2 regions of the Paenibacillus sp. FSL H7-0357 genome follow, and region 2 is predicted to be linked to the other one. Evidence: riboswitches for the same ligand, from Rfam matches in the RefSeq annotation. Region 2 holds a riboswitch; the other holds the start of a gene.
What was found. Region 2 has a riboswitch for glycine ahead of H70357_RS33360 (amino acid permease). Riboswitches for the same ligand answer to the same signal wherever they lie in the genome.
Positions count from the first base shown of each region.

Region 1: it holds a riboswitch for glycine, as region 2 does, so the genes downstream of both, gcvT (glycine cleavage system aminomethyltransferase GcvT) here and H70357_RS33360 (amino acid permease) in region 2, are expected to answer to the same signal.

Region 1 is NZ_CP009241.1:7,039,649-7,047,227, forward strand. Features, by position in the region: gene H70357_RS36155 (hypothetical protein) at 1-97, shown strand, start outside; gene uvrB (excinuclease ABC subunit UvrB) at 220-2,211, opposite strand; gene H70357_RS31140 (flagellar motor protein) at 2,393-3,178, shown strand; gene H70357_RS31145 (flagellar motor protein MotB) at 3,175-4,005, shown strand; gene H70357_RS31150 (hypothetical protein) at 4,075-4,710, shown strand; gene gcvH (glycine cleavage system protein GcvH) at 4,793-5,185, opposite strand; glycine riboswitch at 5,368-5,464, shown strand; gene gcvT (glycine cleavage system aminomethyltransferase GcvT) at 5,702-6,826, shown strand; gene gcvPA (aminomethyl-transferring glycine dehydrogenase subunit GcvPA) at 6,823-7,579, shown strand, end outside.
Region 2 is NZ_CP009241.1:7,551,073-7,558,651, forward strand. Features, by position in the region: gene H70357_RS33350 (phytase) at 1-1,157, opposite strand, end outside; gene H70357_RS33355 (VOC family protein) at 1,311-1,727, opposite strand; gene H70357_RS33360 (amino acid permease) at 1,890-3,281, opposite strand; glycine riboswitch at 3,445-3,525, opposite strand; gene H70357_RS33365 (AAA family ATPase) at 3,643-4,653, opposite strand; gene pnuC (nicotinamide riboside transporter PnuC) at 4,650-5,327, opposite strand; gene H70357_RS36420 (helix-turn-helix domain-containing protein) at 5,596-6,624, shown strand; gene H70357_RS33380 (sensor histidine kinase) at 6,759-7,579, opposite strand, start outside.

The sequences.
Region 1 (7,579 bases), 510 kb from region 2:
GGCACGCTGCATGCTGCTGCGTGCCGGGACGCTGTCCCTGACGGGATGCGCTAAAACTGAAAACTTTCAGGACGGTTGTCCCTGCGGGATGCGCTAAAACCGTTAATCACCAGGACGGCTGTCCCTGCGGGATGCGCTGACAACAGGCAACAAAACAACGGAGCAGTTTATCTAAAAAGAACGGCCTGGGAAGCGCCGTTCCAGTACTCGCTTAAATATTTACTCGGCACGTAGCTCCAGCAAAGCATCACGCAGCTCGGCGGCGCGCTCGAATTGCAGGTTCTTGGCAGCGTCCTTCATCTCGGCCTCCAGACGCTGCATCAGGCTTTGGCGGTCCTTCTTGCTCATCTTGCCGCCCACACCGGTGAGATATTCGGCTTTGGATTCGGCGACTTTGGTCGCCTCGATGATTTCGCGGATTTTCTTGTTGATCGTCGTCGGGGTGATTCCATGCTTCTCATTATAGGCAATCTGGATCGCCCGGCGGCGTTCGGTTTCGCTCATAGCTTTCTCCATGGAATCCGTAATACGGTCACCATACATAATGACGCGGCCGCCTGAGTTACGGGCGGCACGGCCGATAGTCTGAATCAGTGAGCGTTCAGAACGGAGGAAACCTTCCTTGTCGGCGTCGAGAATCGCGACAAGGGATACCTCTGGCAAGTCCAGTCCTTCTCTTAATAAGTTGATACCCACGAGGACATGGAACGTACCGAGACGCAGATCACGCAGAATCGCCATCCGCTCCAGCGTCTTGATGTCAGAGTGCATATATCGGACCTTGATCCCGATCTCCTTGAAGTAATCGGTCAGATCCTCGGACATTTTTTTCGTAAGTGTCGTTACCAGTACCCGTTCATCGCGTTCCACACGCTCGCGGATTTCACTGATCAGATCATCGATCTGGCCTTCTGTCGGACGCACCTCAATAATCGGATCAAGCAGACCGGTAGGGCGGATAATCTGCTGCACCATCGTATCGCAGTGTTCCATTTCGTATGGACCTGGCGTAGCGGATACATAGACAATCTGGCTTACCTTGTCTTCGAACTCCTCAAACTGAAGCGGCCGGTTATCCAGCGCTGACGGCAAGCGGAATCCATGCTCTACCAGAACGGTCTTCCGCGCACGGTCACCGTTATACATGGCCCTGATCTGCGGAAGGGTAACATGAGATTCATCAATAATAATCAGCATGTCATCCGGGAAGTAGTCCATCAAGGTATAAGGGGTTGCTCCCGGCTCACGGAAGGTAAGCGGTCCGGAATAGTTCTCAATCCCGGAGCAGAAGCCGACCTCCTTCATCATCTCGATGTCATAACGCGTCCGCTGCTCCAGCCGCTGGGCTTCCAGCAGCTTGCCTGCGTCGCGAAGAACGGCCAGCCGTTCCTCCAGTTCACGTTCAATGTTGACGATCGCAACCTTCATCGTTTCTTCCTGGGTTACAAAGTGAGATGCCGGAAAGATCGCGATATGCTCACGTTCACCGATTAATTCTCCGGTCAGCACGTCAATCTCGGTAATCCGTTCAATCTCGTCGCCAAACAATTCTACCCGGATGGCATGTTCTCCCTGTGAAGCCGGGAAGATCTCAACCACATCGCCGCGCACACGGAATGTACCGCGGACAAAATTTATGTCATTGCGCTGATACTGGATATCTACTAGTCTGCTTAAGATCTGGTTGCGCGGCTTCTCCATCCCTACCCGCAGCGAGAGCAGGAGGCTTCCGTATTCCTTCGGCGAACCGAGGCCGTAAATGCAGGATACGCTCGCTACAATAATAACATCGCGCCGTTCAAACAATGAACTGGTCGCGGAGTGGCGCAGCTTATCTATCTCTTCATTGATGCTGGAATCTTTCTCGATGTAGGTGTCGGAGGAGGGAATGTAAGCCTCTGGCTGGTAGTAATCGTAGTAACTGACGAAGTAATCTACCGAATTGTTCGGAAAAAACTCTTTGAATTCACTCGCCAGCTGCGCAGCAAGCGTCTTGTTGTGCGCAATTACCAGCGTGGGGCGGTTTAACTTGGAAATCACTTGCGCGACGGTGAATGTCTTACCTGTACCCGTCGCTCCCAGCAGCGTCTGGTGCTTCTTGCCCTGCCGGATGCCGTCCAATAATTCCTCAATGGCATGAGGCTGATCGCCCTGGGGTGTGTATTCGGACTCCAGTTCAAAAGTCTTCGTACTGACGACAATATCGCTCATTTGCCCGTCTCCCCTCTATCGTCTAAAATATAGTAGTATAGTATAATTGTGGCCCTAAGTACTGGCTCTCCATACAATCCTGAAAAATATGGAAGATAAGAATACTTGTTCCCGTTTATTATACAGTGTTGCCTACATTCATGCAAACCATAATATATAGAAAAGTAAGGAGTCATAACCTATGGATATCACCGCAATTATCGGCCTCCTGGCTGGACTGGCCGCTATGATCGGCGGCTTCTTTTGGGAAGGAGGCAATCTCTCCGGATTGCTGCAGCCTAATGCTGCACTGATTGTCTTTGGCGGCACATTGGCCGCTGTTCTCATCAGCTTTCCCGCATCTAAACTGCGCCACATTCCTGCTGCTCTGCGCATGGCCTTCGGCAGGCATCCGGACCTGAATGAGCAGAACGCGGAGGAGCTGATCTCCATGGCTGCTATTACCCGGCGCGGCGGTGTGCTCCTGCTGGAGCAAAAAGCCGAAGAACATCCCAATCCCTTTACCCGTGAAGGATTGCTGCTGATCGTCGACGGCACAGATGCTGACGAGGTTCGCCAGATTCTGGAGCTGGACATGGATGCCAAAGAGTTGAAGTACAACGGCTACGCCAAAATTTTTGAGGCGGCCGGAGGCTACGCACCAACGATGGGGATTATCGGGACGGTCATGGGACTGATCCATGTACTCAGCAATCTGACCGACCCTTCCAATCTGGGAGCATCCATCGCAGTCGCTTTTACAGCGACGCTTTATGGTGTAGCCAGCGCTAATCTAATATTTTTACCCATTGCCTCCAAGATCAAATCCCGCAGCCAAACCGAGCTGGCTGGCATGGAGATGCTGCTGGTAGGCATTCTGGCCCTGCAGAACGGGGATCATCCGCAGCTGGTGCGCAAGAAGCTTAGCTCCTTCACTGCGGATTCTGAAGGAAGCCGTAAGCGTGAGTATGCAAGAGGGCTGCTATGAGGCAGAGAAACCGGCGTAAGCAGCACGCCGAAGGCCGGGAGAGCAATGACCGCTGGATGATCACTTATGCCGATCTCATTACACTTTTACTTATATTTTTCGTCATCATGTACGCCATGAGCAGTCTGGACGTGCAGAAATACAAGATTGTCACCGGTTCCCTTTCGGAAACGTTCAGGAGCGGCAACCCCGTGCTTGAAGGTGGCGATGGCATTCTGGAGAGCCAACAAGAAACGGAAAACAGCGGCTCAACTAACAGTCAGGATAATGGAACAGGAAGCGAAGCTGCAGGCACAGCCAATGCCGGAGAGACGGCTCAGCCGCCTTCGTCACGTGAACTGGCTTTCAAGGAACAGGAAGCAAAGCTGGCCTCATTGATGGGCGTCATCACCAAATATGTTGAAGACAACAACCTCGGGGATCAGATCTTTGTTGCAGATAAACCTCAGGGCATTGCCATTACGCTTAGCGACCGGTTCCTGTTCGATGCCGGCAAAGCCGAGCTGAAAGCACCTGCATTCCCTGCGCTCCGCCAGCTCTCAGGCCTGTTCCGCGGCATAGGCGCATCCATCAGCATTGAGGGGCATACCGACAATACCCCGGTGTCGGTTGGCTCACGCTATAACGACAACTGGGAGCTGTCAGGCGCGCGGGCACTCTCCATCCTGCGTTTCTTCCTCGACAATGAAGGACTGGATCCGGATACCTTCCAGTATGCCGGCTATGCCGATACCCGGCCCGCTGCCGACAATACTACGCTGCTTGGAAAACAGAAAAACCGCCGCGTCGAGCTAATCGTGCTGCGGCAGCTTCAAGACGAAGAATAATTCCGCCTATCAGCCCAGAACAGCAGATGATGAAAGGTTACATTTGCTTCTAAAGGAGTCTGAATAGGTATGGAAACTCTAAACGGAACATCACCTGATCCCACCCGATTTTTAAAAAATCTGCAGCTGCTAGTCTCGCTATTGGTTACCGCGTTTCTCCAGGGAATCATTACGTTCTTCGTTGGGGGCATGGCTTATTTCCTTTTACTCTCGTCGTACTCCCTTTTCTGGGGCGAACAAGCCAAGGTGTATCCGCTAAGCAAGCTGATTCAAATCGCCGTTCGTTTTTTGCTTGCGGGCGGCGCTTTTGCCTTGCCCTGGCTGGGAGTCTGGTGGATGCTCTACGGTCTGGCCGACAACGGACGCATCCGCTGCTTTTTTCTGCACCTGTTTTTCGCTTATGTGCCGCTTGTGGTTATCTTTTTGCAGCTTGATCCCGTGTATTACCCGGACACAATGATCCCCAGCTCAGCCGGTGAGATGACCTTTTTTGTCTGCATGGCCATGGCAGCTGTCCTGCTGTATCCCTTTTACTCTATCGGCGTTTATTACTTTGTGCTCAGACCGGCTGCACCCCCTCGCAAAATCTACAGATTTATCCTTTTATGCTGTTTATTCGTCCTGATTAGCCTTGCACTGCTGCCCCTCTTGTGGCGGATGGCTCCACATTTTTATCCGGGACTTGCAGATTTTCCAAGCCGCTGAAAGCGCAAAAAGACAGACTTCTCACATTAGTGCAGCTAATGCGCGAAATCCGTCTTTAATAATTTTTTTATAAAACCAATTGCTATTCCCCAACCCGTTCACGGTAAGCGGCTGCGTCCAGCAATCCCGATACGGCGTCGGCATACTCGCCTTCGATCTCCAGTTCAAAAATCCAGCCCCCGCTGTACGGCTGATCGTTAATCAGCTCCGGGCTGTTCTCCAGTGCATCGTTAATCTTGGTCACCGTTCCCGATACCGGTGAATATAATTCGGAAACCGTCTTCACGGATTCAATGCTGCCTACGCTGTCCCCGGCAGAAATAGCCGATCCAACTTCAGGAAATTCCACAAATACGATATCGCCTAGTAAATGCTGGGCATGGTCCGTAATCCCAACACGTATTAAACGTCCTTCGCCCTGCTGCGCCCATTCATGCTCCTCGCTGTACAGCAGGTTATCTAGCACTTCACTCATTTCAAGCCGCCTCATTTCCGAATTGGAGTTGTAAATTTAGTTATAGACTAAGTTATCGTCCTGCTCAATGTCAATATAACTGACAGGAAATTTAAATTTGTCATCTTTTTGACGTTTTTTTGTTGACAGTGCACCTCTATACCCGGTTTAATGGAGACAGCAGAAAATTATACGGTTTGCGAATGATGGCATAGGGAGAGACCGTCTCTTGAAGACGGCGCCGAAGGAGTAAGCCCTCTACGGGGTGAATCTCTCAGGCAAAAGGACCTTTGCCGGACGCATCTCTGGAGAGCATCAGGCCCTGCTATTGCAGCGTACTGGTCACCAACGGGGAAACCTGCCGGGTTCACAGCAGGGTAACTCTCAGGTACAAAGGACAGAGCGGAAGTCTATATGCGTGTGCGCATATTTGGCTTCCGCCTGTCCTTTTTTTTAATGGGCAGAAACGGACTCCGTCCCTGCCGGCAAAGGAAATCCCGTTAGGCTTGCATGTAATCAGACCAAGGGAGTGAGCACATGAACGCTTTGAAAAAAACGCCTTTTTATGACCTTTATTCTGCTTATGCGGAGTCCAGATGCATTGACTTCGGCGGCTGGGAGCTGCCGGTGCAGTTTACAGGAATCGTCAGGGAGCATGAGGCCGTCCGCGGGCAAGCCGGACTGTTCGATGTGTCGCATATGGGTGAATTCATGGTTAACGGCAGCGGCTCCGAAGCCTTCCTGCAAAAAATGACGACCAATGATGTCAGCAAGCTGGCAGACGGTGGAGCGCAGTACACGCTGCTTCTATATCCAAACGGCGGTGTTGTCGATGATTTGCTCGTATACCGCCTCGGCGAAGAGCGTTACATGCTTGTCGTGAACGCCTCCAACATCGACAAGGACTTTCAGTGGCTGCAGGAGCATCTCACCGCAGAATTCAGCGGCGTCAGCCTGAGCAATATCTCGGATGAGACTCTTCTGCTCGCCCTGCAGGGCCCGCTGGCTGAGGCCATCCTCTCCAAAGTTACAGCGGCTCCCATTGCTGAGCTGAAGCCTTTCCACTTCATCGAGAACGCCGAGGTATGCGGCGTGAACGTTCTGCTCTCCCGCACCGGATATACCGGCGAGGACGGATTCGAGCTCTACGCGCCGCCGGATACGGCGGCTGCGCTGTGGACCGGCCTGCTGGAAGCGGGGGCTCCGCACGGGCTGACACCGGCCGGTCTTGGCGCACGCGACACGCTGCGCTTTGAAGCCAAGCTGCCGCTGTACGGCCAGGAGCTGTCAGCGGATATTACGCCGCTGGAAGCAGGCGTGCAGTTCTTCGTGAAGCTGGACAAAGAAGATTTCATCGGCCGTGATGTGCTGGTGAAGCAGAAGGCTGACGGTCTGCCCCGCCGTCTCGTCGGTCTGGAAATGATCGACCGCGGCATTCCGCGTTCCCACTACCCTGTATACGGAGATGGAGTAAAGATCGGTGAAGTGACCACCGGCACCCAGTCACCGACACTCAAACGCAATCTCGGACTTGCGCTGCTGGATGCAGCTTACAGTGAAATAGGCACAGAGGTAAACGTAGAGATCCGCGGCAAGCAGCTCAAGGCTGTCGTGGTCAAAGCGCCATTCTACAAAAAGAGCCAGGGAGTGAAGCCGCAATGAAGCACCGTTATCTGCCAATGACTGAACAAGACCGCCACGAAATGATGGAAGCAGTCGGAATTCAGTCCATGGAGGAGCTGTTCTCCGATATCCCCGAGGCCGTCCGTTATCAGGGAACTATGCCGATGTCGGAGGCGCTGGATGAATACGCCTTGCTGCGCCATATGAAAGAGCTGGCCGACAAAAATGCCAATTTCGATACCCACGCCAGCTTCCTCGGCGCTGGCCTGTATGACCATCATATCCCGGTTGTCATCAATCATGTCATCTCCCGTTCGGAATTCTATACTGCTTATACCCCTTACCAGCCGGAAATCAGCCAAGGCGAGCTGCAGGCGATCTTTGAATTCCAGTCCTACATTTGTGAGCTGACCGGCATGAAGGTGGCCAACGCCAGCATGTACGATGGCGCTACGGCTTTCTCGGAAGCGGCAGTACTTGCAGCTGGTGCCACCAAACGCAAAAAGCTGATTGTCTCCCGCACCGTGCATCCGGAGGCCCGCCAGGTGCTGCGCACTTCGGCAGGGGCCTGGGGCCTCGATGTCGTAGAGATTGACTATAAAGACGGTGTAACCGACCAAGCGAAGCTTGCCGCAGCCATCGACGGCGACACGGCGGCTGTCCTGGTGCAGTCACCGAACTTCTTCGGCGCGATAGAAGATCTCGGTGCCATCGAGCCGCTGATTTACGGCGTCAAAGGCCTGTTCATTGTCAGCGCCAACCCGCTGGCGCTCGGCGTGCTGGAAACGCCGG
Region 2 (7,579 bases):
GCGATATTGAAGCTAGTAAGGTAAGCGTTATTGCCTTCACGGTCATATATTGCGTAGCTGTCACTGCCTTGGCTGGAGGCGATTAAATAACCTTTGCCGTCGGCACCGTAATAGAGAGTCAACCCTTCAATATCATCCTGTAATCGGCGTCCGTCTGCAATATCGACAGTGGATAGAGGTTTTGTGCCGCTGTCAGGCTCCGCATTATATTTGTATATCGCGTAATCCTCTTCCGCTATATACATCATGCCATACTCATCATCGGCTACCATTCCTTCTGATTGCGTAGCCAGCTTAAACTCGCGAACGAGCTTACCTGAAACTTTCCCCTTCCCGTTGTCAGCCAGCTCATATTGTTCAAATTCGCCTTCTTTACCCAGAACCAGAGCGTAATACTTATCCGATTTCAGGCTATGGTAGAGGCTGAATCCGTATACCTCTTCCATCTTCGCTTTAATGGGCTCTGCTACGATGTCAGTCAACTTTCCGGTTGCCCCGTCCATGGCAAAAATATCAACCGTGTTCGTAGAACGGTTCGTCGCGCCAACAAGATCTACTTTTTTATCGCCAAGCTGAAAATCATAACGTATATCAATATTATTCATTTTTCCTACTTTATAATTTTGAAGCTCTTTGCCGTTCAAATCATAGACGAGAACGCCTCCGCCTTTGTTCGTGGCAATGATTTTGGAATTCGCCGGGTTCGCAGAATCGAGCCAAATGGCCGGGTCATCGGCTGCATCCTCACCATCTTCAACGGCTGCCGTCTCTACCTGGGCGGTTACGGAATAAGGAGTGATGATATCAGCGGAATTGATAAACTTTGCATTTTCCGCCAGAATAGCTTGAAGCAGCTTGGAAGGAATGTACATCGTGCCATCGACTAATTTGACCTCCGCTGGAAGCTCGCCTGCTTTACCCGCTAGACGATATTCCTTATCGCCTGCCGTGAACGTGCCTGCGAATCCGTTCTTCAGCTTGACCAGTGCCGACTTATCGTCACTATCCCAAGTGATAGTTGCTCCGATCCCATCCATGTGCTTGCGCAGAGGTTCATATCCTTTTAGGTCTGAGGCGGATGCTGCGTTAGTTGTTGCGGCAGGAAGTAGAGCGCCTGCAAGGAGCAGCGTAGATAGTACAGTTTCCCATGTTTTCATTGATGTTCAATGTTCCCCTCTATTGTTAGTAATTGCTTAACTATAGAAGATGAGTGTAAAAGAAGTATTAACAGGCAACTAGGCCTTTGTAAAATTTACAATGTAAATTCAAGATAGTATTTGAATGCATCTCATAGTTCCAGACTGCCACTATTATTTCTCAGCAGGGAATTTGCTCATATCCATATACAGCACATTCCAGCGATGACCATCCAAATCAGCAAAACCAGCACCATACATCCAGCCCTGGTCATGGGGTTTGCCGTAAATGCTACCGCCTGCCTTTCCCACCTTCGTTACCATTTCATCCACTTCTTCCTTGCTATCTGCACCAATTGTAAACAATACTTCAGTGCCTTTCGTTGTATCTGCAATATTATTTCCTGTAAATCTTTCGAACGTGGACTCCGTAAATAGCATCACAATAACATTCTTGTCTCCGATGACTAGACTAGCTTTATCATCAGCATTTCCATGTCCTTGATTCAAAGAAAATCCAATCTCCGTGAAAAAATCTTTTGATTTGTTGATATCTTTAACTGGTAGATTGATCCATATTTGCCCCGCCATAGTTATTCCTCCTTATAAATAAAATTATGTCCATTTTCATTTATAAGAATAACTGCCGGAGTTGCTACTTGAAAGGTGATATTGAAGAATTTCAATTTTTTTTGCCTAAAAAATAACTAAGGCCTGAGGCAATCCCCTTTGTCTATTAAAAGAATGATCGGGTCAGGCATCCATGGGATGTGATTCTGTACTGATTATTTTGCTGCTTCTTTCCCGCTTTCTCCGATTCGTCGAATACAAAACAAATAATAAAATAAACCATAACGGCGTCAATAATAAGGCCGGACGTGTTTCTTCAGCAAACAGCATAATAATGAGTATGATTGCAAACAACGCTAAGACTACATAATTAATAAATGGGGTGAACGGGGCTTTGAATTTTGACTTCGCCTGCAATTCCGGCTTTGTTTTCTTATACCGCAAATGGCAGATCAGAACGATACCCCAAACCCAGATGAAACAAATGGCACTGATGGTTGTCACGATTCCAAAAGCAGTCTCCGGAATCAGCTTACTCAAAAGAGCTCCCACGGACAACACAAGTGTGGAGATGAATAGAGCATTGCTTGGGACATGATTTCTATTCAGCTTTGCAAAATTGGCTGGAGCCTGGTCATTCCTGCTCAAATTATATAGAATCCGGCTTGTTGAGAACATTCCGCTGTTACAGGCAGACGCGGCTGAAGTTAATACGACAAAGTTAATAATTCCAGCAGCAATCGGTATCCCCACCAAACTAAACGTTTTAACAAAAGGACTTTCTGCCGGATTTAGTTCCGTCCATGCGTTGATGCATAACAAGGCGATAATGGCACCCACGTAGAAAAATAGAATTCTTAAAGGGATTTTATTAATAGCCGACGGGATGGTTTTTTCTGGATTGGATGTTTCGGCTGCCGATACCCCCACCAATTCTACACCGACAAAGGCAAACACAACCATTTGGAAGGAAAGTAGGAACCCTGAAACCCCGTTCGGGAATATCCCCCCATGTGACCAAATATTACTGACAGTAACCGTTCCGTTAGCTGTTTTGAATCCAATCACCAGCAGGATTGCCCCGATAACAATCAACGCCAGAATAGTCACTACCTTGATTAATGCAAACCAAAACTCCAATTCGCCAAAACTTTTTACAGTTAATAAATTGAGTCCTAATAAAATGATTAAACAAATGACGGCAGGGATCCATTGCGGGATATCAAACCAATATTGTACATATACGCCAACAGCTATAATATCCGCCATAGCCGTCATGATCCAACAAAACCAATAGGTCCATCCGGTTACAAATGCTGCCCGCGGTCCAAGATAATCTTCAGCGATGTCTGTAAAAGATTGATAACCGGCTTTTGACAACAGGAGTTCTCCCAAGGCCCTCATAACAAAAAACACGGCAATACCCACGATTAAATAAGCAAAGATGATGGATGGTCCTGCGAGTTGTATAGCTTTACCTGATCCTAAAAACAATCCGGTCCCGATGGTCCCCCCAATTGCAATGAGCTGAACATGCCGGTTCTCTAAATCTCTCTTTAGTTCTTGTGGTGCCATGTGAAACTCCCCCTCTACATCTAATAATTCTTTGTGAAATGATGAACAAGTAAAAATGACAATAAAAAAAGAGACTGGATGCGCTCCAATCTCACGGTCATAAGAATATTAAATAAAATACATTCATTATTCTGACGCTTATCAGAATAACAAATGAATTATCCAGTACTCTTCTGTCCTTTTGCCTGAGATTGTGAACCCTTCGGCGCCGGGGAATCCCCACGGTCTCTCCAGAAGCTGCTCCTGCTATAGTGTGATCCATAGCATTCATAGCTTAGAAATTATTTGATTATAGGATCATAACTTCTTTTAAATATTTTTCAATACTAATCATAGTCAAAAGTTTTGTCAATAACATTAGTTACCACCGTGCTTCGCCAAAATAATTATGATAGGGCTTGAACGTTGCCAGCACTTCGTCTACCTTGCCCATTCGTTCCTCCAGGCTTCCCCGAAGTGTGATATAGGGAATCCGCCGCTCCTTCAAATCTGCAATAATTTGCTTATGGAAAATATGCCGCTTCTGATTCCCGCTGCGGTCCCATGTATCCTCGTAAGGAATATCGTCGTCGCACAGGAAAAAAAGGTCGTACCGCTGTGCATTTTCCAGGGCGATCCGGGTTAAGCGTTCAGGGGCCCGGCCGTGGTAATCCAGGGCAAACATATAAGTGGTGATCGCATTGGTATCGACAAAAAGATATTTATCCGCTTGCAGTAAAGCCCGCTCTTCCCGCTCCATATGGCCGACAGCAATTTCATCGAACGCCTCCAAGCCAATTCGGCGGTCCACCTGATGCTCCGTCCAATAATCGCGCCCGTATTCGCTCGCATAGGTTGTGCGATACCGCCGGGCCAACGCTTCGGTGATCGTGGATTTGCCGGTAGACATCGCTCCCACAAAAACCACTTTTGTTATTAAATCCCGATATACGCTATCGCTCACATATTCCCGGTACTTGTAAGGATCCGAACGGACCATAGTAGCTGAAACCGGTACCTGCCCGCGGGCTTCATCCACCCGCCGGTCTACTGCGCCCAAAGCGATGCTCATGTGCTCTCCGTAAAACTCGCTGGAGTAGAAATGCGTCACTTGCTCGCCTTTCAGTAACTCCAGAATATATTGCTCCTCCCTTATCTCATGCTCCCGGTCGTTCGAATACCCGTCGGGACCGTCCCAGGCTTCAATCAGCCGCACCGCCGGGTAGAGCTTGCGAATCCAGTTGGCCCGGATATGCAGCGGGATCGGGGTCACCGTCGTCTCATAGATCACTACAATTAGTTCGTCGACCTCTTGCAGCGCCGTCTCGAACATGAACTGATGCCCTTTATGCAGCGGGGCAAACTTCCCGAGCGTCAAGCCAAGTCTCTTCATGCTGATACCTCCCTAGCGCCCTTGTTCCAATTGTAGTAGCCGTATACAGCGTTAACCAGATACGCGCTCCACATGACGATCATCAGCAGGCCTTCACCGCTTCCCTCCAGCATTCGAATCACCCACAGCAGCACCGTGAACATATTGAGGACAATATAGACCAGCCATTGTTCCTTGAATCTTCGAACCATTAATAGAGTGGCGACAACGGATAACACCGTCGTAATGGCATCAATATAAGGCGAATTCTGCCCCGGTATGAACGATAGACCCAGGCCCAGCAGCAGGCTGCCTAATACGCAGACCGCCCCCACAAGGAGCAGACGCTTGAGCTCTAACTGACGCATGGACAGCTTGCCGTCAGTCCGGTTATTTTTCCACATGTAGAAGCCGACCACATTCATAGGAACAAAGAAAAGCAGATTTAGCATAACCTCTCCAAACAAACCGTTGACGTAAGCCAAGTACGCATAACCAATGGTATTGTACATCCCAAACACATAACTCATCAGATTTCCCTTCGCCGCGAGCACCACACACAGCACCCCGGTGATAAAGACCGTAAATCCGAATAAAGAATCCTTAGAAATCACCGTAAACCCAACAGCAATTGAGGTAAACAAAACCAGCCAGGTCAATTCAAACAGGTTCCAACCGCCCCATGATTTATTCACTTGCATCCCCTCTGCTTTCATCCGATTTGTGCACCATAAAGTTAGTTCACTCTTACTTTCAACTTGATAATAACATATTGTTAATATCATTGAAAGCAAAAATGTACACTTGATGAATCGAATCTTCAAAAGGGAGGCTTCGTGCCTTGTGGCTGCTAATGTAACTGATAAGTTAATTCGTTTAACCACGCGGTCATTGAGGAGATTTTAAACCACAAGTTATAATTCAAGGGACTAGTCGAACTGATAAAAATTGGAGGGTATTCAAATGAATATTGAGATCGGAAAAAAAATCAAAACCCTACGTTTACAAAAAGGAATGACTCAGGAAGAACTAGCAGCAAAACTGAATATGTCATCCCAAGCCATATCCAAGTGGGAAAACAACGTAACCATGCCAGATATTCAAATTCTCCCTGAGTTATCTGTGATTTTAGGGGTTACAATTGATGAGCTATTCGCATTAACTGATGACACACATCTAGAGCGTATTGAAAATATGATTAGTACCGAACATTTTATTTCCAAAGATGATTTTAATTATGCTGAACAATTTCTCAAAGAAAGGCTAACTAATGACGAAAAAAAGGCCCCATGTCTCACATTGCTGGCTCAGTTACACATTCATCGTTCAGAGGAGCACCGTGAATTAGCTTCCCATTTTGCCAAGGAGGCCCTGTTATTAGATCCACATAAAAAAAGTAATCATAATGCTTTGCGGGATGCGGAGAATGGAGTCATTTTTGACTGGAACTATTCAAATCACCATAAACTTATAGAGTATTATAAAAATTTCGTGCCAAATCATCCAGATTACTGGCAGGGTTATGTATGGCTTATGAACCACTTACTTGCAGATGGCAGATGTGCTGAAGCTAAAGAAACTCTAGAAGGATTGAACAAAATCCATCCAGGTTATTTATATCAATTATATGGAGGACTGATCTGCAAGGAAGAAGGCAACCTTTCTCAGGCATTAGTTCTTTGGGAGCAGATGACGGATCTGTATCCTGATGAATGGCGTACGTGGTCCTTTAGGGGAGACTGCATGGCGAAACTGTGCAAATACGACGAAGCCATCGAATATTACACCAAAGGATACGAACTACAACCCAATCCCAAATATATAGATGCATTGATAGCAATTTCACATATATATGAGATTCAAGGAGAATATGATAAAGCTATTGAGAAGCTTCAAGAAATCATCGAACAATTGGAAAGTAATTGGGAAATCACAGAGGGTAAGGCAGTTGATTTTTATGCAAGAGAAATAGAATATTTCAAGAAACTGTAAGTAAAGTGGCATAAACGACTAGCCCATCAATTACACCGCTTCCCCTGCTATATTATGGGGTGGATTTCAATTCTGTTCACGAAAAGCCAATCAATGGAGCTGGCTCCATTGATTGGCTAATTCGGTGCCCGTGATCACAGCTTCCAGCGGCAGGTCATCTTTAAGTTGCCCCCGTGCAGCTCCGCGGTCAGCGTTCCGTTCATCTTGTCCATTAGACTTTTGGCGATAGAAAGACCAAGTCCCGATCCTTGGCCGGATCGGGTGCGGTCGACCGTGTAGAAGCGGTCAAATAGCAGCCTCACATCAATATCGGATAATTCCTTCGCTTCGTTAATGATCGTAAACTCGGCAATCTCAGGCTGTTGCTGGAAGCAGATTTTCACATGACCGGTCGCATGCTTGATAGTATTGGTAAGCAAATTCTCAACGACCCTCCGCACGGCTGATTCGTCGGCATATACGGCTACCTCTCCCTCCGGCATCCGAATGTCCGGCGTAATGTCCCGCTCGTTGAACCGGTCGTAGAAACCGACCAGGATGTCTGACAGGAGGACAGTCATTCCGATCCGCTCAGTCTTAAGCTGATAATCGGAAGATTCAATTAGGGATAACTCGAAGAAGTCGTTCAATAGTGCTTGCAGCCGTCTCGTGCGATTTTTAACAATGCTGAGGTATTCGTGCTTCTCCTCAGGCGTGATAGGCTCTGCTTCCAGCAGTTGAATATAGCCAAATATGGAGGTGAGCGGAGTACGGATATCATGGGAGATGTTCGCAATCGCCTGCCGCAGCTCATTCTCGGTTCGTCTTCTGCGGGCCTCCGCGTCGACTACGAGATCGGACTGGCGATTAATTTGACCTGCAAGTCTTTCGAGCCTCTGGTCGAATAGAGTCACGTCTATTTTTTTGCCGGTTGTCCGTTCATTATAGTGGCGCAGCTGCTCCGTCATCCGCCCCA